DNA from 2 places in the Paraburkholderia sp. IW21 genome. Region 2 is predicted to be linked to the other one. Evidence: riboswitches for the same ligand, from Rfam matches in the RefSeq annotation. Region 2 holds a riboswitch; the other holds the start of a gene.

Region 1 (10,975 bases), on a different contig from region 2:
AGTACAGCGTCGCGTGTAAAGGCGCCACCGAACGCATCGACGCAATCGGCGAGGCCGTCTTCGTGAAATGCGCCGGTGACCAGAAGCGATGCGGCCATCGACAGCAGCACCGCCACGCCCGCCGGAAACACGCGCAATGCCGCGAGATAGACCAGCGCGCTCATGCCGCCGATCAACACGCCGACGAGCGGAAAATAGCGCGCCGCCGCGTTCAGATAGTGCGGCTCATAGCCGACCCAACGCGGTACCGGCACGCGCGTGAAATAGCCGAGCGCCGTGAAAAAGTAGCGCAGTTCCGCGAGCGGGTTCATGAGTGAGCCGGGCGCACGTTTCCGTATGACGGCGCCTTGTATGACCGATCACACATCGCGATTCGCGACACCGGCCGATTCGAAGCTCGCCATTTCATTGACGAACGCGGCCGCCGCGCGCAGCAGCGGGACTGCGAGTACCGCGCCCGTGCCTTCGCCAAGACGCATATCCAGCGACAACAACGGCAGGGCGCCGAAATGATCGAGCATGCGCCGATGCCCCGCTTCGTTCGACGCGTGGGCGAACACACAATACTCGCGCACGTTCGATGCGAACGCATCGGCGACCAGCAATGCCGAGGTCGCGATGAAACCGTCGACAAGGATCGTCATCCGCGCTTGCGCGGCGGCGAGATACGCGCCGGTCATCATGGCGATTTCGAAGCCGCCAAAGGTGGCGAGCACATCGAGCGGATCGGTGGTGACGGCGTGATGCGCGAGCGCCGACGCCAGCACGTTGCGCTTTTTAGCGAGGCCTGCGTTATCGAGGCCCGTGCCCCGGCCGACGCATTCGTCGATCTGCACGCCGCACAAGCGGCTCATCAGACATGCGGCCGACGAAGTATTCGCAATCCCCATCTCGCCGAAACCAATCACGTTGCTGCCGAGCGCCGCGTGATGCCGTACGCGAACCGCGCCCGCCCGCATCGCGGCCAGCGCCTGTTCGTGCGTCATCGCGGGTTCGTGAGCGAAGTTGCGCGTGCCGGCCGCGACCGGAATGTCGACGAGTCCTTCAGTCGACGAGAGCGGCGTCGCAATCCCTGCGTTGACCACTTCGAGCTCGACGCCGGAAACCCGGCTCAGGGCATTGATCGCCGCGCCACCCGCGAGAAAGTTGGCGACCATTTGCGCGGTCACCGCTTGCGGATAAGGACTTACGCCTTCCTTCGCAATGCCGTGGTCGCCGACGAATACGATCATCGCCGGACGTTCGACCGTGGGATGCGTCGTATGCTGGATCAGCCCCATCTGGCGCGCGAGCGCCTCAAGCCGCCCCAGACTGCCGGGCGGCTTGGTCCTGGTATCGATGATGTGCTGCAACTCGGCACGCAGCGATTGATCGAGCGGTTCGACTTCGGACAATCCCGGCAAACCTGGCAAAGAAGTCATGGACGTTTCTAAAAGAGAAAATGTTTTGATGAACCGGTTAGCTTGCCGGAGTGTCACGGCTCGCCGGCGATTCGCGATGCGGGCGCGGCGCGGGAATCAGCGCCTCATGCTCGCCCTCGCGAATCAGAAGCAACGGATAGCCGAATGCGCGGCTCGTCAGCGTGGGCGTCAGCACGTCGTGCACCGGTCCGGCATAGGCACTGCCGTCGCCGTCGAGCAGCAGCGCATGCGTCGCGAAGCGGCGCGCGAGGTTCAGGTCGTGACACGAAAACATCACTGTACGCCGGGGCTCGCGCGTCCAGGCGGTCAGCGCCTCCAGGCAATCGATCTGATGATGCAGATCCAGGTGCGATAACGGTTCGTCGAGCAGCAACAATGGCGCGTCCTGGCACAGCACCGCGGCCAGCGCGACGCGTTGACGTTCGCCGCCTGAAAGCGACAGTACGTCGCGGGCAGCGAATGCGGCGAGGCCCAATGAGTCGAGGGCGGCATGCGCGGCAGCGCGATCGGCCTCGCCCTCCCAACCCCAGCCGGTCAGATGCGGAAAGCGGTTCAGCATCACGATATCGAGCACGCTCGCGCTGAATGCGTCGGGCGCGTTTTGCGGCATCAGAGCGCGACGTTGCGCGAGCGGCAACGGCTGCCAGTCCGCGAGACGCACGCCATCGAGTTCGACATGTCCCGCCGACGGCTGCGCCAAACCGGCGAGCGTGGATAGCAGTGTCGTCTTGCCCGCGCCGTTCGGCCCGGCGACGCACCAGATCTCGCCTTCGTAGAACGTATGCGTGAATGCGTCGAGCAAGGTGCGCGTGCCCGCGCGCAAGGTCAGGCGTTGCGCGCTGAGCGCGGCATGCGAGGCGTTATGTGTGTTCATCATCGACGTCGGCGCAGCAGCATCCACAGAAACACCGGCACGCCGACGATCGACGTAATCACGCCGACCGGCAATTGCGCCGGCGCAATCACCGTACGCGCGATCAAGTCCGCGCCCATCACCGCAACGCCGCCTCCGAGTGCCGCAGCGGGCAGCAGCATGCGCTGATCGTTGCCGAACGCAAGCCGCAGCATATGCGGCACCACCAGCCCGACAAAACCGATGGTGCCCGCAGTCGTGACCGCCGCGGCGGCCGCCAGCGACGCCACCAGATACACACGCAAGCGCAGCGGCATCACCGCCACGCCTAACGCCTGTGCGGCCGCATCGCCTCGCAGCAGCACATTAAGACGCGGCGCAGCGGGCACGATCGCAACCAGTACCACGAAGAGCGCGGCGAGCGCTGTCCACGGCATCGCGCCGCCGTTCAGATCGCCGGTCAGCCAGAACAGCATGCCGCGCAGACGATTGTCGGGCGCAAGGTTGAGCAACAAGGTAATGACGGCGCCCCACCCGGCTGCGATCACCGCACCGGTCAGCAGCAAACGTGGCGAGGTATCCTGCGGTTCGCCCCGCCACAACTCGCGGCGGGCGAGGCCGAGTACCAGCAGGATCGAGACGAATGCGCCCGCGAACGCGCTGGCATCGACAATCCACCACGCGCAACCGGCAATCATCGCGATCAGCGCGAACGTCGCCGCGCCGCCCGAGACGCCTAATACGTAGGGTTCGGCCAAGGGATTGCGCAACAGCACTTGCAGCAGCGCACCGGCTAATGCGAGCAACGCGCCGCATGCAAAGCCGGCCACCGCGCGCGGCAAACGCAGTGTGCGGACGATCTCGCCGGCCAGATCGGCAGACTCGACATGCGAGGCATGCGACGGCAGGAGCGCCGCCAACACGCGCGCAGGTGCAAGCGACACGCTGCCGAGTGCGAGCGAGGCCATCAGCACAGCCAGCGCGATTGCGGCAAGCGCGAACCAGATCGCAGCCGCGCGCTTCGCACTCATCACACGCAGCGTCGCGGGTATCGAACCCGGATTGCGGTTCATCCGCCTGAACCCGGAGAGGCGCACCCGTTACTGCTGCTGCCAACCGACCGTGACATAGGCACCGCGCCGCGGCGAGTTATACGAGTAGGCCGTTTCATAGTCCTTGTTCAACAGGTTCTGGATTTGCGCGGTCACGTACCACGCCTTTGTGATGTTGTAGCGCGCCGACAGATTCACCACGCCGTAGCCGCCCAGCTTGCCGCTGCTATCGTCGCGCGCGCCGCTCAATATCCACTCGCCGCCGACACGCCAACCGGCGATGCTGCGATTCACCGCCAGCGACGCGAAGCGCCGCGCACGCCGCACGAGGTCGGTATCGCTATCGAGGTCGACGGGATTTTGCAGCGTTATCGATGCGCGCACATCCGTCTTGCCCACGTGACCGCTCCACGATCCTTCGAGTCCCTGCACCTTCGCATGGCCGACGTTCTCTGCCAGATAGATGCCTGGCGTGACCTGCGGGTAGTCGATCAGATTCGAATAGCGCGTCTGGAACGCGCTCAGGCGCATCACGCCAAGCGCATTCGACGCGTACTGCAACGCTGCTTCGATCGAGTGGCTGCGCTCCGGCTGGATCGACGGATTGCCGCTGATCGGATAGTACAGATCGTCGAAGCTCGGCGCGCGGAACGAATCCGAATAGCTTGCAGTCGCCTTCCAATGCTCGGTGATGTCGAAACCGTAGCCGAGATAGTAACTGTTCGCCCCGCCGAAATCGGAATACTGATCGCGCCGCACGTTGGCCTGAATCTGGTTGCGCCCAAAGCGTCCTGTATAGCCGACAAAGCCCGAATCCACATGCCGGCCAGGCGCCGCGAACGTATCCGAGTCGAGGCTCTGATCGAGATGCTCGTAGCCGACCTGCAGCTTCTGTTGCGCGGCGAGCGCGAAATCGTTCTGCCAGGTGTACTGGCGATTGTCGGTATCGAAGCGGCCGTTGTAGATGCCGTTGGTATTCGACACGCTACGGTCGTCGCCTTCGGAGACGACGAAATGCGTGGTCCACCAGTCGGTCAGCTTGCCGTTCGCGAACGCCGACACCTGGCGCACCTTGCTATACAGGTTGTTCAGATCGGCCGGCACGCCGTACGCATTGTCGTAGCTGTTATTGCCGTTCGACTGGAAATACGTGACGCCTGCGTCCCACTTGTCGTTAAATTTGTGGCGCAGCGAAGCCGAGATACTTTCGTTCAGATAGCCGTTCGCGTTCGGATTCGCGTTAGGGGCCTGCGCAGGATTGAGCGACGAAAAACCGTCGTCTTTCGAGCGCGCGAGCGAGATGCTGAAGGTCGTCTTGCCGTCCTTATCCAAGGCGCCGTTCACGCCGGCCTGTTGCGTCTGCGTGTGATAGCTGCCGTAGCCCACCGAAAAATTGAAACGTGGCGGATGGTCGCCGCCAGCTTTGGTGAACACCTGTACCACGCCGCCGATTGCGCCCGAGCCGTACAGTGCCGACACGTTACCGTTCACGACTTCGACGTGATCGATCTGGTCGAGCGGAATCTGCGCGAGTTGCGGCGCGCCCAGACTCACCGAGTCGACTCGCACGCCATCGATCAGCAACAGCGATTGCGTCGACGACGCGCCACGCAGAAACAGGCTGGCAGTGGAACCCGGGCCACCCGTGCGCGAGATCTGCGCGCCGGGAGCGAGTTGCAGCAGACCGGGCAAATCGGTCGCGGCCGAATCGGCGATGTCCTGCTGATCGAATAGCGTGGTCGGCGGGATCGCCTCAGCGAGCGGTTGCGGCCCGCGCTCCGCGGTCACGACTACGGGCGACAACACCGTGGGCGATAGACCGGCAGCCCCCGTCTCGGCAGAAGAAGATGATGATGAAGACGAAGAAGACGATGAAGCCGCAGCCTGAGCGTGCACGACGAGCGGCAGACCCGCAAAGGCGAGCAACGCCGCGCGAGCGATGGGGGACAGCATGGGATGACATTCCTGTGGATAGCGTGCTCGCCCCGCTTCCCCGCAGGCCGATGCGTAACAAGGCGTCAGCGCGCTTTAACGTTTGCGCGGAGACAACCCTCTCCCTCTGGCCGGTATCCGGGCTGGCGACATATCGATCCCACCTTCCCACGCGTGACGCGCAGTGGCACACTCGCATGTTCAGCGTCGAACACACAATCAGGACCGACCTGCACGACGAATGCGGTCGCTTACCGTTGCGGGGGCAGCGCAGGTTCGCGCGTTCAGGCGAACGCCGCGCCCTGCTTCCCGTTTAACTGCGCGCACTGTTGAAAGCGCGCGCGGGCACCAAAGTGCGGCCAGTTTAGAAGCGGCCTTCGGACCCGTCAAGAACGGTCGAACCCTGCCCGATCTGTTCTGTTAAGGGCAGGTTATTGTCCGATGCGCGAGGTGTTTTTCGTCATAGGGTCGATAAAAGCCTGCACAAAGCGATGTTGTTACGTCTCGAAACGAGACAATTGTCGGAACCTGCGACATTCCGCGCTAAAATGCAATGTCTTTAGAGGACGCAGCAGATGCTCACCGAACTCGAAACACTTTCACAAAATATCGGCAAGCTGATCGCGATCAGCCAACGCCACAATGACGCGCGACTCGCGCTCGAAGAGCAGCTCGCCCAAACGCGCGCCGAAGCAGAGGCCACGCGTACCGACCTCGCGTTGATGCGCGAGGAGCGCGATGCGCTGCAAGCGGAACGTGATGCGCTGTCGGCAAAGATCGACGACGCTCAGGTCCGCCTGAATGCGATTCTCGAAAAGCTGCCGCGGGGCCGCGGGCAGAGCGAGCCGGACAATCAGCTCGATCTGCTCGAGGCCGCACCGCACGAGGTCGAAGCGGAGCGCGACGTCACCCGCCATGGAGAAAATGCATGACCACCAAGCAGATCGAAGTATCGATTCTCGGCGCACCGTATCGTCTCGCCTGCTCGGCCGAAACTGAAGGCGCGCTGCTTGAAGCGGTGGCACGCGTCGACGCCGAAATGTCGAAGATCCGCAATAACAGCAACGTACGCGGCACGGATCGCATTGCCGTCATGGCTGCGCTGTCGCTGGCATCGGAACTGCTTAAGCTGCAAACGAGCGTGAGACACGGAGAAGCATTTCCCGCCGAGGAAATCCGGCGTACAATGCATCAAATGAACGAACAACTGGGTACTGTGATTCAGCAGTACAGCATGCAGTAAATATCGAAAGGCCGGTCCTGAGACCGGCTGCGGATTCAAGCGAAATGCATGAGCGAAAACTCAGCAAACGTTTGGTTCACTCGGTGGGTTTCATCGTTTCAGCTTCATCGGTTTAGCTTCCCTGCCTGGTTCGCCAAGGTCATATATTCCTTGAACCAATGCCATGTGCACGGTTGTGGAAATTTGTAGCACGGGTGTGCGCGTCACTCTGTCTGATGTACCCGAAGTGCTGCTAACTGCGACCAATTCTGAACCCCCGGTTCAGGATGCCGGCCTAGCGGCTAAGGCGGGGACCTTATTTAGAACGGCATCGGACTTCGGTTCGGTGCCGTTTTTCTTTGGGTCTCGCGTTTTTCCTCTGCATCTTCAACCTCTTAACGTTCAACTCGACTCATGCGCTACTGGCTGATGAAGTCCGAACCGGACGAAGCAAGCATCGATCATCTCGCCCACGCACCGCAACACACGTTGCCGTGGACCGGCGTACGCAACTATCAGGCGCGCAACTTCATGCGCGACATGATGCAGGTGGGCGACGGCGTACTGTTCTATCACTCGAGTTGTCCGGAGCCCGGCATTGCGGGGCTCGCGGAGGTATCGTCCACCGCCTACCCGGACCCCACGCAATTCGACAAGAAGAGCCCCTACTACGATCCGAAGTCGTCGCAGGAAACGCCGCGCTGGCTGCTCGTCGATGTGGTGTTCAAGAAGAAAATCCCGTTGATTCCGTTGGCCGCGTTGCGCGAGCATAAGGAATTGAAGGACATGCGCGTGCTCGCCAAAGGCAACCGACTGTCGATCACGCCGGTGAGCGAAGCCGAATGGCGCTTCATCACCAAGCGCCTTGTTTAAGGTTGCATACGCACATGCGAGACGGTGTCGCTGAATCGTAGGCATGCCGGCACGCACACCAGGGCGCACGTTGAAGCAAACCTCAAATTAGGGAACCAAGCCCAGGTTACAAGCGCCTAACGGACTCGCAAACGTTGTGCCACTGCACGGCGTTCGCTCCCATCGTGCACAACCTGTTTCAAGCAAGGAGTCCAGGAATGACAAAAAACACCGCACGAGCACTTGCTCTCGCCCTCGTATGCGCCGCTCCTGCCGCGCTCGCGCTGACGCCGGCCATGGCCCGCGCGCAGGGCGTGACGCAGTATCAGCCCGCGGGCGTACTGTCGCTGAATGCACAGGCAAGCGCGGAAGTGCCGCAAGACGTCGTCGATATCACGCTGTTCTATGAACAGGAAGCGAGCGATCCGTCGGCACTCACGTCCACGCTGAATCAGCGCGCCGATGCAGCGCTGCAGAAAGCCAAGGGTGTGAACGGTGTGACGGCCCGCACGGGTTCGTTCTCGATCTATCCGTCCACTGATCGCGACGGCCGCATTTCCGCATGGCGCGGGCGTACGGAGGTCGTGCTCGAATCGCACGACTTCGCTGCGGCGTCGAAGCTCGCGGGTCAGATGGCATCGATCATGCAAGTCGGCAACGTGCAGTTCTCACTGTCGCCGCAAGCGCAGCGTGCCGCTGAGCAGAAGCTCACCGGCGAGGCAATCAGGTCGTTCCGTGAGCAAGCTGCTTCGTCGGCACAGGCGTTCGGCTACAGCGGCTATTCGATTCGCGAGGTGAACGTCGGGCACAACGGAGTCATGCCGCGTCCGATGATGATGATGAGCGCGCGCGCAATGAGCGCCGACGCGAAGGCCTCGGCACCGGTGCCGCTTGAAGGCGGCACGTCGACTGTAACGGTCAATGTGTCGGGCTCGGTGCAGATGAAGTAACGCGTTGTTGCGCCAGAAGCACTGCTTCGAAGCTGTAAGCGAAAAAACCACGGCATGCCGTGGTTTTTTTATTGGCTACGATAAAACGCAGCGTTCAATTGGCGCCGACCGCCTGTGCCGGTTCACGCCGCGCACGGCGATAGGACCACACCAATAGCCCGATCCCCACGACGATCATCGGCAGCGAGAGCCATTGGCCCATCGATAGGCCCATTGCCAGAAGCCCAAGGAAATCGTCCGGCTCACGCGCGAATTCGACGGTGAAACGTGCAAGGCCGTAACCAATCAGGAACATCGCGGAGATCGCGCCCATGGGCTTCGGTTTGCGCGAGAAGAAGAACAGCACGAAGAACAGCGCCACGCCTTCCAGCGCGATCTCATACAACTCCGACGGATGCCGCGGCAGCATGTGATATTGCGCGAACACTTCGTTCAGATGCCACTGCGCGGCCAGTTGCGGATGCGCGGTGAGCCACGTGGCGTCGTCGGGTGCGGCGCCCGGAAACAGCATCGCCCACGGCGACGCCGGATCGGTCACGCGACCCCATAACTCGCCGTTGATGAAGTTGCCGAGGCGGCCGGCCGCGAGCCCTGTGGGCACCATCGGCGCGACGAAATCGGTGACCTGCAGCCAGGAGCGTTTGCGCTGATACGCGAACAGCACCATGGCCAGCGTCACGCCGAGAAAGCCGCCGTGAAACGACATGCCGCCTTCCCACACCTTGAAGATGTCGAGCGGATGCGCGAAGTAAAAGCTTGCCTTGTAGAACAGCACGTAGCCGATCCGGCCGCCGAGAATCGTTCCGAGCACGCCATAGAACAGCATGTCGTCGATATCCTTGACGGTCCAGCCTTGCGCGGCGACATACGGCAAACGCAGCCGCAGCCGGCCGACGACAATCGCCGCGACGAACGCGACGAGGTACATCAGTCCGTACCAGCGCACAGCGACCGGCCCCAGATGAATGGCTATGGGGTCAATATTCGGGTGAATGAGCATCGTATTGTTATGGGGTTATGGGCAGTTCGGGTTCAGAAGCGGGTTTTCCAGGCGATCTTCCGGTAGCAGGCAGCGGTTTGCGCACCATGCAGCGCATGCGTTGGACGGTTCGGAACGCAATGCGTTCGCGGCGGCGTCGAACCTACACACCGGGCGCAACGCCCCGGGTTTCGAGCGTGGCCGCATGCGCACGCACAATCTCGATGAAGCCGGCCAGCACCGGACTCACCTCCGCCGTGCGCCAGACCAGTCCCGTCTCGATCGCCGGCACCGATTCGGAGAGCGGCCGGTACACGACGCCGGTGCGGCGCAGATTACGCAACGATTGCGGCACCAGTGCGACACCCATGCCGGCCGACACGAGGCTTACGATCGTCTGCATCTGGATCGCCTCCTGGCCGACCCGGGGCGCAAGTCCCGCCACGCCGTAGCAATCCATAATGATGTCATAAAAGCCTGGCGCCAAACGTCTTGGGAAGATCACGAGGGGCGCATCGGCGACATCGCGCAGGCTGATCGGCGTGTCCAGCCACTCTGCGTGCGGGTCGGCATACGGATCAGCGCGAGTTCCCGCGGCGTTGTCCACACGCCCCGCCGTTTCCGTCGACATCGCGATCACGAGCGGTTCGCGGGCGATCGGCAGCCACGACAGCTGGGTGGCATGGCGCGACGGCAGCGGCGCGATCACGAGGCCCGCATCGATGCGCCCGGCCACGAGTTCGTCCACCTGCACGTCGCTGGTGGCTTCGGTCAATTCGAGGCGCACCTGCGGATGGCGCGCGCCGAAATCACGCAGCAGCAACGGCAGCAGCCCGTAATCGGCCGTGGAGACGAAAGCCAGCGACAGCACGCCCGCCTCGCCACGCGCGAGACTCTGCGCCATCGGCCGCAGTCCCTCGGCGCTTGCCAGCAGGCGCTGCACTTCGGGAAGCAGGTCGGCGCCCACCGCTGTCAATTCGACCGAGCGCTTGGTGCGCGCGAACAGTTCGACGCCAAGCGTCTCCTCCAGCGCCCGAATCGCTTGCGACAAGGGCGGCTGCGTCATCGACAGACGCGCGGCCGCCCTCCCGAAGTGCTTTTCTTCGGCGACGGTCACGAAATAGCGCAACTGGCGCAGGTCGGGGATGGCAGGCAACATGATTAATACATTTTACGACCTAATCGAGGCTGAATAATATATTGGACACGCGCTTCGCAAAACTGCATCCTTGCGCCACGCGTCGGCACTAAACTGGACTGACGCGTCGGCTAACCTGCCGCCAAGCGGATCGGCAGCGTAGGCGCAGCACCCGCGGCAGCACCCGAGCCCCGAACACGCAGCACGGATCAAAACAATCAGATTGGAGTTCCCCATGCCATACAACCGTCGTTCGAAGAACATCACGCAAGGCGTGGCACGTTCGCCGAACCGCTCGATGTACTACGCACTCGGCTACGAAAAGGCCGACTTCGACAAGCCGATGATCGGCATCGCCAACGGCCACTCGACCATCACGCCGTGTAACGCCGGCCTGCAGCGTCTGGCCGACGCGGCGGTCGCCGCAGTCAAGGGCGCCGACGCGAATCCGCAGATCTTCGGCACGCCGACGATCTCGGACGGCATGTCGATGGGTACCGAGGGCATGAAGTACTCGCTCGTGTCGCGCGAAGTCATCTCCGACTGTATCGAGACCTGCGTGCAGGGCCAGTGGAT
Region 2 (10,975 bases):
CCATCGTCCGCATATCCACATCTGATGAGCGCAGTTCACCGAGCGTAATCGTACGCAGCGTACTGCCCGGTCTGCCGATATCGCGCCCGAGCACCACTTTGGTAACCGCAGCGCGATATTGCCGAACGATATCCAATGCCTTGTCGAGTTGCCACGGTCGCGCGCGGGAGATCGGGTTATAAAACGCCATCACCAGATCCGCTTCGGCCGCATGCCGGAGGCGTTTTTCGATGATCGTCCACGGCTTCAGGTTATCGGACAGCGACAGCATGCAGAAGTCATGGCCCAACGGCGCGCCGGCTTGAGCCGCGGTGGCCATGGCCGCTGACACGCCCGGCACGATCGACAATTCGACTGCGCGCCAATCCGGGGCGTGCGAGCCTTCCAGCGCTTCAAGCACCGCAGCCGCCATCGCAAACACGCCGGGGTCGCCCGACGACACCATCACCACGGACCGTCCCGTGCTGGCCAACTCGAACGCGTGACGCGCGCGTTGCATCTCCTCGCGATTGTCCGTGCCGTGTACGCGTTGATCCGCGCGAAACGGCCCGGCCATTTTTACGTAGGTTTCGTAGCCGAGGATATCGGTGGCTTCGTTCAGCGCTGTGCGAGCGGCGGGCACCATGAGTTCCGCACTGCCGGGGCCGAGGCCGATCACAGTCAATCGGCCGCGCGGACGACCGATCGTCTCTGGATCGATTGCCAAAGGCGCCAATGCCAGCGCAACGCCTGAATCTGAATCCTTGTGGAGCGTTTCGTAGGGGATGCGTAACGCAGCATGCAGCAAGCTGCCTGGCGGCTCGCCATCTTCGGGACGTGTCTGTGCGAAGCGCAGCGGCACGTTCAAGCTCGCTGCGGCCTCGGCAAGCACCGGGTCTGCCATTCGTTCTGCCGAAGCCAGGAGTGCCGCCAGTGAAAGCGCCGCAAGACCATGCGTGTCCAATGCCTCGCGCACGCGTGCTGCGATCGCCGCACCCGCACCCGCACCCGTCACCGCCGCCACCACACTCCGCGGATGAATCACCAACTCGTCATCACGCCCATCCCACACGCGCGGCGTCACGCGAATCGCGAGACGCGCCGACGCAGAGCGAGGCAGTTGCGCATCGTCGAGCCACGGTGCGTCGCCTTCGATCCGCGTGTTTTCGCCCGCCAGCAGGTCCGAAACGAAGCGCTTGCCTTGCGCTATATCGGCGAGAGCATAGCCTTCAGGCGGATTCAGCACGCACGTGCCGAAGCGCAATTCTCCGCTCGTCGTAATCGCCGGCGATACAGCCAACGCAGCCGCAATCTCACGCGCCATCACGTTGACGCCGGCTAGTCCGCCGAGCAAAGGCACAACCGCGCTGCCGTCTTCGGCAACCGCGAGTACCGGCGGCTCGACGCCCTTGTTCGACAACAACGGCGCGACGCAACGAATCACGATCCCAGCCGCGCACAACGCGACGATCGGCGTGCCGCGCGCATACAAACCACGCAGATGCGCGCCGAGCTCCGTGTACGAGACATCAGCCTCGACACGCCCATGCAAAGCATGCACCTGGGAACCCGCATACAGGGCCTGGATACGCCTCGCAGTCGTCAACGCGCCCACGCCGAGGATCACAATCGCGGGCGGCGTCATCCTTGCCATTTTTCCCCCGGCACGACGAGCAGCGAAAAGTACGGCGACGCCATCGGATCGACGTCGGCGAGCGGCACGATGCGCTGATTGCCCATCGTCGCGCGTTCCACGTAAAGCGCGCGATGCGCGAGACCGAGTTCGCCGAGCACGCGCCGCACCTTGTCGAAATTGCGGCCGAGTTTCATGATGACCGCGGCGTCCGCATCGGCGAGACGCCGGCGCAATTCGTCCTCAGGCAACACGCCGGAGAGCACCGACAAACTCTGATTGCGATACACCAGCGGCGAACCGAGCACAGCCGCACCGCCGAGCATCGAGCACACGCCGGGCACGACTTCGGCCTCGAAGCGCGCCGCGAGCCGGTCGTGCAAATACATATACGAGCCGTAGAAAAACGGGTCGCCTTCACAAATCACCGCGACGTCGCGGCCTGCACCGAGATGGCCGGCGACGATCTCCGCAGCGGTGTCGTAGAAATCGGCGATGATCGCTTCATAGGAAAGCGGCGGCTCGAGCGCTTCGGTGGTGACCGGATAAACGAGCGGCAGATGCTGCTGAGCGTCATGCAAATGCGTTTCAATGATGCTGAACGCGTTGCCCTTCTTACCCTTCGCGACAAAGTACGCGACTACGGGCGCCGCCTTCAGCAAACGCAGCGCTTTCAGTGTGATGAGTTCCGGGTCGCCGGGGCCGACGCCGAGGCCGAATAAACGTCCTTGCACGGTCATTTACTCGACCTCCGTGGCCAGCGCGTTCACCGCGGCGGCGGCCATCGCGCTGCCGCCGCGTCTGCCGTGCACCACGACGTAGGGCACGCCGCGACTGTCTTCGGCCAGCATTGCTTTCGATTCGGCCGCGCCGACAAAGCCCACTGGAAAGCCGAGAATCAACGCGGGTTTTGGCGCGCCGGCGTCGAGCATGTCGAGCAGATGAAACAGCGCGGTCGGCGCGTTGCCGATCACGACGACACTCCCGGCCAGATGCGGTCGCCACAATTCGAGCGCCACGGCCGAGCGCGTATTGCCGAGTTCGCGCGCCAATCCAGGCACGTCTTCGTGCGTGAGTGTGCAGATCACTTCGTTGTTAGCGGGCAATCGCGCGCGCGTGATGCCTTGCGCCACCATGCCGGCATCGCACAGAATCGGCGCGCCTTGCGCGAGTGCCGCGCGGCCTGCAGCGCCTGCGCCTTCAGAAAACCGAAGATCTTCAATCACGTCGACCATGCCACACGCGTGGATCACGCGCACGGCGAGCTTTTCGAGGTCGGCGGGGATGCGCGAGAGGTCGGCCTCCGCGCGTATCGTCGCGAAGGATTGGCGATAGATCTCCTGACCGTCGCGAATGTAATCAAGCATCTGAAGGGCTCCGGACCAGGTGTTCGAGCATGTCGGCGGCCTGTTCGATCGTGAGTTGGTGCGCGACGCAGTCACCGAAACCCGGTGAGGCGTCACGTCGGTAAAGGTCGTATGCGCCGGGGGCCACCGCCAGCAGCGTGTAGGGCGCGCGGTGCGCGGCGGCACAAGAGCGTTGGCATCCGCTTAGATGGACGTCGACACCGTCGGGCAGGCGATCCGCTAAAAGCAGCGCGTCGGCCTTGGTATCGGCGAGGCTTTTTGCACAGCCTGTAGAGCCGGCGCAGGCGATCAAGCGCGTACCAGGCTGCGCGGGGTCACAGGCGAGGCCTAGCGCGTTCATTGCGGCGAGCACGGCAGGCACCGCGTCCGATGCGATATCGGGCAGCAACACGCTTTGCCAGGGGGTCATGCGAAGCGTACCGTTGCCGCGCTGTTGCGCGAGCGTGGCAACGCCGCGCAAGGTCGCGGTGTCGAGGCGTCCGAGCGGCGGCTGGCCGCCTACGTGCCACGTTCCCACTACCCGTTGCGCGTGCGCGCCGAGTCGCAGCGTGGCGTCGGCTGGCGTGGCGCGTCGCCAGTTCGCGAGCGATGGGTCACGTGACAGCGGAAAATCGACATACGTTTGAGCGTGCTGCAATACGGCGTCGACGGAATGTGCGGCCAGCAGGTGACGCATACGCATGGCATCGGCTGCAGCCAGATCGAGGAACGTGTGCAGCAGTGCGCGGACAAGATCAGGGACTTGCGAAGGCAGTACAGCGGCAAGCGCACCCGCACCCGCGTTCGTCACCGCAGCTGGGCATCCCCCCAAACCGAACACAAATCGCACACCGTCTTCAGTTTGCGTCGCCGCCAACCAGACATCATGCGGATGATCCACCCGGGCAAGACGCTCACCGCCGTCGAGCGACAACGCGAATTTCGGCGATAGCCCCGCGAAACGCGCTTCGGTTTGCAGCAGCGTGAGCAGTTCGGCGCTGAGCTGCGTGGTGTCGAACAGCGCAAACGGATCGCGTCCGGCAGCAGGGCTCACCATCACATTGCGCACATCGTCTGCAGCGGATGCCGGTATCAAGGTTGACGCTTGCCTTGCGCCGGTCGCCGGAGCGGGGCCAAGGCCCGCATCGATCAGCGCCGCGATCAACGCCGCTTCATGGCCGACCCGCACCCCACGCACTTGCAGATTCGCGCGATTGGTCAGCTCGATCACGCCGGCCGCGTGCTGCTCGCTCGCGTCGGCGATCACGGCAGCCTGCGCCGCGCTCAACTCGCCGCCGGGCAATTTGATCCGGCAAATCCCACCGTCGCGCGCGGCGACGATGCGCAGCAGCCCCGGGCATGCCGACGGCCGCAGCGCAAGGGCTGCGTCAGGTAAAGCGGTGGAGGGCGAAGCTTGATTCAAGACGGACACCGGGTTTAGCGTCGCGCGACGGCCCGAGCAAGCCGCGAGGGGCATTACTGCGGCATCGGTACACCCCGCCCGATGTAGGCTGGCACGAACAGTCTCGCCGGCAGGTCTCCTGGCTGGCAGGTCATGGTCCGCCGCTGCCTTCCCGGTTGAACCAGTGGCGCGGAGCGCAGGCGGACTCGCTGCATACAGTTGCGGGGGCAGCCACAGTGACACTGTGTTCCCTCTTCGGCCCCGAAGGGCACCGGCGGCTGTATTATGCCTTTTTTCGAACAGCACAACGAGGCTGGACGCTTTGATCGGCGTGGCACAGCGCACTATTTGAAGATACAGAATGAGGATGGATGCATGCCGGCGTGGCTGACCGTGGTGGGCATAGGCGATGACGGCTTCGCCGGCTTGGGGAGGCCCGCGCGGCGTGCTTTGCTGGAAGCGTCGGTGGTTTACGGCGGCGAACGTCATCTGGCGATGTTGCCTGCGCGCCTCGCCGCGCGCCGTGCGGCATGGCCGCGTCCGTTCGATCTCGCGCCGTTGCTGGCGGAGCGCGCGGCCCCCGTGTGCGTGCTGGCGAGCGGCGATCCCATGCTGTTTGGGGTCGGTGCGACCTTGGCGCGGCAGCTGCCGCCAGGCGAGTTGCGGGTGCTGCCCGCGCCGTCGTCGTTGTCGCTGGCGGCCGCGCGGCTCGGCTGGCCATTGCAGGATGTCGCGACGGTCTCGCTGGTAGGCCGGCCGCTTCCGACGTTGAATACCCATTTGCATGACGGCGCGCGCGTGTTCGTGTTGAGCGCTGACGGACGCACGCCTGCTGCGCTGGCCGAATGGCTCGACACCCGCGGTTTCGGCGCGACCCGGATGACCGTACTGGAGCATTTGGGCGGCGATCTCGAGCGGCGCATCGACGGCCGAGCGGATCAATGGTCCACGGGCGAAGTGGCGGCGCTGAACCTGATTGCGCTCGAATGCTGTGCAACGGAAGGCGCTCCGCGTCTGCCGCTGACTTCCGGTTTACCCGACGACGCCTTTCGCCACGACGGTCAGTTGACCAAACGCGACGTACGCGCGATCACGCTGGCGCGCCTTGCGCCGACGCCGGGTGAATTGCTGTGGGATGTGGGCGCGGGTAGCGGTTCGATCGGCATCGAATGGATGCGCGCGCACCCGACCTGCCGCGCTATCGCGATCGAAGGGCACGCGGAGCGGCAGCGTTTTATCGAGCACAATCGCGATGCGTTGGGCGTGCCCGGTTTGCAACTGGTGGCCGGCCGCGCGCCTGATGCGTTGGCGGGGCTGCCGGTGCCGGATGCCGTGTTCATCGGCGGCGGCGCGACGGTGCCGGGCGTGCTCGACGCTTGCTGGGCGCGTCTGCGTGAGGGCGGCCGGCTGGTCGCCAACGCGGTCACCTTGCAAGGCGAGGCGGCCCTGACGGCGTGGCGTGAGCAATATGGCGGCACGCTGACCCGCATCGCGCTCGCCGACGCGCAGCCGCTTGGCGGCTTCGATACGTGGCGCCAGGCGCTGCCGATCACGCTGCTTGAAGTCACCAAGGCCGCCGACTCACCTGCTCAACCGTAATGCGCGAAGAAACGCCCGAACAACCCGCGCCGCTGCGTAGCGGCTACACGACCGGCAGTTGCGCCACCGCGACGTCGCTCGCGGCGGCACGCCTGCTGCTTGCGGGTGTCGTCAGCGAGGTCGCGGAGATCGTGTTGCCGAAGGGCCAGCATGTGCCGATGCCGCTGGTGTTTTGCCGCCTGAGCGCCGACGGCGCGGAAGCCGGCACCGTCAAGGATGCCGGTGACGACCCCGACGTGACGCACGGCGCAATCGTGTTCGCCCGCGTGCGGCTTTGCGCTGAACCGGGCGTGATTTTTCGGGCGGGGCCGGGTGTCGGCACGGTGACGCGTGCCGGCCTCACGCTGCCGGTCGGCGAACCGGCGATCAATCCGGTGCCGCGCAAGATGATGACCGCGCATCTGACCGATCTCGCGGTGGAGCATGGATACCACGGCGGTTTCGAAGTGACGATCGGCGTCGAAGGAGGCGAAGAACTCGCGCTGAAAACGATGAACCCGCGCCTCGGCATTCTCGGCGGCTTGTCGATTCTCGGCACCACCGGCATCGTGCGGCCGTTCTCGTGCTCGGCGTATATCGCGTCGATTCATCAGGGCATCGACGTCGCGCGTGCGAACGGCTACGTGCATCTCGCCGCCTGCACCGGCAACGCGAGCGAAGACGCGATGCGTGCGCATTATGGTCTGCCGGATATCGCGCTGATCGAAATGGGCGACTTCGTCGGCGCGGTGCTCAAGCATATGAAACGCGCGCCGGTCGAGCGCTTGAGCGTGTGCGGCGGCTTCGGCAAGCTCAGCAAGCTGGCGGCGGGACACCTCGATTTGCACAGCCGGAATTCGAGCATCGATCTGCAACGGCTTGCGGCGTGGGCCGCCGAACATGGCGCGGATGATGCCTTGCAGACGGCAATCCGCACGGCCAATACGAGCCAGCAGGCGGTCGCATTGGCGCGCGCGCAAAACGTGCCGCTCGGCGATATCGTCTGCCAGCATGCGCTCGCGGTAGCACGCGATATCGTGCCGCCGCAGGTCGCCGTCGAAATGTTCGCGATCGACCGCCAGGGCAATCTGATCGGAGCCGCGCAATGATGCGGGTGTTGCTGCTCGGGGGCACCGGCGACGCGTTGCAGATTGCACGGCAGTTCGGACCCGAGCACGTGTACAGTCTCGCGGGCCTCGGCAAGGTGCCGGAGGATCTGTCATGCGTGGTGCGTGTAGGCGGCTTCGGCGGCAGCGAAGGCACGGCGCGCTATATCGAAGACGAACGTATTGGGTTGGTGATCGACGCCACGCATCCGTACGCCGCGCAGATCAGCGCGAACGCCGCGCAAGCGAGCCGCGCGGCACGTGTACCGTGCTGGGCACTGCGTCGCCGGGGCTGGCAGCCGCAATCCGGCGACGACTGGCGCATGGTCGACGACTGGGCCGAACTCACGCAGATACTTGCCGCGTTCAGGCGGCCACTGTTCACGCTCGGCCGCGAACCACTCGCGCATCTCGACGAAATCCCGCCGCATCAGTGCTGGACCGTGCGCTGTCTCGATCCGCACGAAGGCAATGCACGTGCGCGGATTCTGGCGACACGCGGCCCATTTACGCTCGAAGGCGAACGAGCGCTATTCGGCACGGAAGCATTCGATGTCGTCGTCAGCAAAAACAGCGGCGGCAGCGCCACCGAAGCGAAACTCGAGGTCGCGCGCGAACGCGGCTTGCCGGTTGTCATGCTGCGGCGCCCCGAGTTGCCCGCAGTCGATCGCGAGTTCGAGCATGTGGCTGACTTGCTGGACGCGTTGCAAGCGTTGCCTTGAACCGCGCGTGCATGACATGCCGGCCCAATGAATCATGGAGTATTGAATGACGGTGTTTTTTATCGGCGCGGGTCCCGGCGACCCGGAACTGATCACGGTGAAAGGGCAGCGCCTAGTGCGCGGCTGTCCGGTGATCCTGTACGCCGGCTCGCTGGTGCCGGCCGCTGTTTTAGCGGGGCATAGTGCGGAGCAAGTCGTGAATACCGCCGACCTCGACCTCGATCAAATCGTCGCGTTGCTTAAAGCAGCACACGACAAAGGCCAGGACGTGGCGCGCGTGCATTCCGGCGATCCGTCGTTGTATGGCGCGATTGGCGAGCAGATCCGCAGACTTCGCGAACTTGACATTCCCTACGAGATCGTGCCCGGCGTGACGGCGACCGCGGCATGCGCGGCGACGCTCGGCTGCGAACTCACGCTGCCGGATATTTCGCAGACGCTGATCCTCACGCGCTTCGCGAGCAAAACGACCATGCCCGAAGGCGAACAACTCGCCGACCTCGCGAGGCATCGCGCGACCATGGCGATTCACCTCGGCGTGCGCCACCTGGCGCGCATCGTCGATGAATTGCGGCCGCATTACGGCGGCGATTGTCCGATCGCGGTGATCTATCGCGCGAGCTGGCCGGATGAAGAAAAGCTCACCGGCACGCTCGACGATATCGTCGCGAAAGTACAGTCGACAAATATCGAGCGCACGGCGCTGATTCTGGTGGGACGAGTGCTGGCTCCTGAAGGATTTGCGGAATCGACTTTGTACGCGAAAGGCGATTGAAGTCCTGGTAGCAGGCGCCGAATCAGTGGGCTAATTCAGGCTGCTTTGCCGCCAGCTTCACCCTCAACGCTTTCGCGGCTCGAACCATATTGTTCAACGCCGCTTCTGTCTCCGGCCAGCCACGCGTTTTCAACCCGCAATCCGGATTGACCCACAGCCGCTCGGCAGGAATCACTTCACACGCACGTTCCAGCAGCCGCTGCATCGCTTCCGTGCTCGGCACGCGTGGCGAGTGGATATCGTAGATGCCCGGGCCAATCTCGTTCGGATAGGCGAACGCACCGAAGCCGTCGAGCAGTTCCATCGCCGAGCGCGAGGTTTCGATGGTGATCACGTCGGCATCCATTGCGGCGATCGACGGCAGAATGTCGTTGAACTCCGAATAACACATATGCGTGTGAATCTGCGTCTGATCGGCGGCGCCGGCCGCCGAAATACGGAACACGCGCGTCGCCCATTCCAGATAGGTGGCCCAGTCGGCTTTGCGCAACGGCAAACCTTCGCGGAAAGCCGGTTCGTCGATCTGAATGATGCGGATGCCGGCCTTTTCGAGGTCCACCACCTCGTCGCGGATCGCGAGCGCGAGTTGCAGTGCCGTGGTTGAACGCGGCTGGTCGTCGCGTACGAAGGACCATTGCAGCATCGTCACGGGGCCGGTCAACATGCCTTTCATCACGCGATGCGTGAGCGATTGCGCGTAACGGGTGGTCTCGACCGTCATCGGCTCAGGGCGATAGACGTCGCCGTAAATGATCGGCGGCTTCACGCAGCGCGAGCCATAACTTTGCACCCAGCCGTTTTCCGTAAACGCATAGCCCCACAACTGCTCGCCGAAATACTCGACCATGTCGTTGCGTTCGGCTTCACCATGCACCAGCACGTCCAACCCCAGCTCTTCCTGCTTGCGCACGGCGATTTCGATTTCGGCGCGCATCCGCTGCAGGTAGTCGAGCGCGCGCAATTCACCACGCTTGTAGGCGGCGCGCGCGTGACGGATCGCAGGTGTTTGCGGGAACGAGCCGATCGTGGTGGTCGGCAGGAGCGGCAGGTCGAGCGCTTCGCGTTGCACGCGATTGCGCTCGGCGAACGGGCTGTTACGTTCCGCCATCGCAGTGCTCACAGCGGCCACGCGTTTTTGCACCAGTGCATTCACGACCGCGCTTGAGTGACGGCGCGCTTCCAATGCGAGGTCCGCGGCGGCGAGCTTCGGTTCAGCGGCGGCAGGATTGCGCAGGGCGAGCGCGATTGTGCCGACTTCGTCGAGTTTTTCTGTGGCGAAGGCGAGCCAGGATTTCAGATCGGCATCGAGTTTCTTTTCCGCGTCGAGTGACACCGGCACATGCAGCAGCGAGCACGACGACGCAATCCATAAACGGTCGCCAAACTCCGCATGCAGCGCCTGCAACGATTCGACGATATCGCCGAGATCCGCACGCCAGATATTTCGGCCATCGATCACCCCCGCCGACAGCACGGCATGCGCGGGCAATGCGGCGCGCCATGCATCGAGCTGTTGCGGCGCACGCACGAGATCGAGATGAACGCCGGCAATCGGCAGCCTCGCGACGCGCTGCGCGTGGTCTGCTGCGGTTTCGAAGTAGGTCGCCAGCAACACCTTGACGCCCGACGTGCCGAGCACCTCGTACGCTGCAGAAAACGCGTCGAGCCATTCGGGCGGCAGATCGAGGCACAGCGCCGGTTCATCCAGTTGCACCCATTCAATGCCGCGTTGCCTGAGCGTTTCCAGAATGCGGTTGTAGCGGATCACGAGCTTCGGCAGTAGGGACAAGCGGTCGAAACCGGCGACATGACTCTTCGACAGCCATAGATAGGTAATGGGTCCGATCAGCACCGGCTTGACTGGCAGATTCAGCGCGAGCGCTTCATTGATCTCGTCGAGCATCCACTCGATGCCGCCATCAAACGTTGTAGTCGGTCCCAGCTCCGGCACGAGGTAGTGATAGTTCGTATCGAACCACTTGGTCATTTCCATCGCCGGCTGCGCGTGATTGCCGCGCGCGAGTTCGTAGTACTGGCCGAGCGAGAGCGCCTTCGGATCGAAGCCGAAGCGCTCCGGTAACGCGCCGAGCAGCGCGCTCAGATTGAGCATCTGATCGTAGTAGGCGAAATCGCCGGCGGTGACGAAATCCAGTTTGGCGTCTTGCTGCAACTGCCAATGGCGCTCGCGCAACGCCTTCGCGACACCACGCAAGTAAATCTCGTCGGTTTCGCCGCGCCAGAACGATTCCTGCGCGAATTTCAGTTCGCGCTGCGCGCCGATGCGCGGAAAGCCGGGGATGTGCGTGCGGGCCATGTGGATTCCTTCTGTGCGTTGTCTGAATTGGCGCTCAGTGTGAAAGTCGCGCTATGATTCAACAAGCGACATGTTTTCACCAATGTATGAGCCACATTCATATCCACACGAATTCGTCCA

The links. A riboswitch is a leader RNA that binds a small molecule or an ion and turns the genes downstream of it on or off. The one in region 2 is predicted to bind cobalamin.
Region 1: linked by a shared signal. The riboswitch ahead of ACAX43_RS10595 (TonB-dependent receptor domain-containing protein) and the one ahead of cobG (precorrin-3B synthase) in region 2 are both predicted to bind cobalamin.

Annotation. Positions count from the first base shown of each region.
Region 1 is NZ_JBGGWA010000004.1:30,230-41,204, forward strand. Features, by position in the region: gene ACAX43_RS10575 (adenosylcobinamide-GDP ribazoletransferase) at 1-311, opposite strand, end outside; gene cobT (nicotinate-nucleotide--dimethylbenzimidazole phosphoribosyltransferase) at 360-1,421, opposite strand; gene ACAX43_RS10585 (ABC transporter ATP-binding protein) at 1,459-2,298, opposite strand; gene ACAX43_RS10590 (FecCD family ABC transporter permease) at 2,295-3,347, opposite strand; gene ACAX43_RS10595 (TonB-dependent receptor domain-containing protein) at 3,375-5,279, opposite strand; cobalamin riboswitch at 5,370-5,626, opposite strand; gene ACAX43_RS10600 (ATPase) at 5,834-6,190, shown strand; gene ACAX43_RS10605 (cell division protein ZapA) at 6,187-6,501, shown strand; RNA gene ssrS (6S RNA) at 6,617-6,798, shown strand; gene ACAX43_RS10615 (EVE domain-containing protein) at 6,895-7,353, shown strand; gene ACAX43_RS10620 (SIMPL domain-containing protein) at 7,551-8,282, shown strand; gene lgt (prolipoprotein diacylglyceryl transferase) at 8,377-9,282, opposite strand; gene ACAX43_RS10630 (LysR family transcriptional regulator) at 9,425-10,420, opposite strand; gene ilvD (dihydroxy-acid dehydratase) at 10,635-10,975, shown strand, end outside.
Region 2 is NZ_JBGGWA010000007.1:138,123-149,097, forward strand. Features, by position in the region: gene cobJ (precorrin-3B C(17)-methyltransferase) at 1-1,624, opposite strand, end outside; gene ACAX43_RS18245 (precorrin-2 C(20)-methyltransferase) at 1,621-2,352, opposite strand; gene ACAX43_RS18250 (precorrin-8X methylmutase) at 2,353-2,979, opposite strand; gene cobG (precorrin-3B synthase) at 2,972-4,390, opposite strand; cobalamin riboswitch at 4,472-4,651, opposite strand; gene cbiE (precorrin-6y C5,15-methyltransferase (decarboxylating) subunit CbiE) at 4,736-5,959, shown strand; gene ACAX43_RS18265 (cobalt-precorrin-5B (C(1))-methyltransferase) at 5,959-7,047, shown strand; gene ACAX43_RS18270 (cobalt-precorrin-6A reductase) at 7,044-7,766, shown strand; gene cobM (precorrin-4 C(11)-methyltransferase) at 7,813-8,541, shown strand; gene metE (5-methyltetrahydropteroyltriglutamate--homocysteine S-methyltransferase) at 8,564-10,855, opposite strand.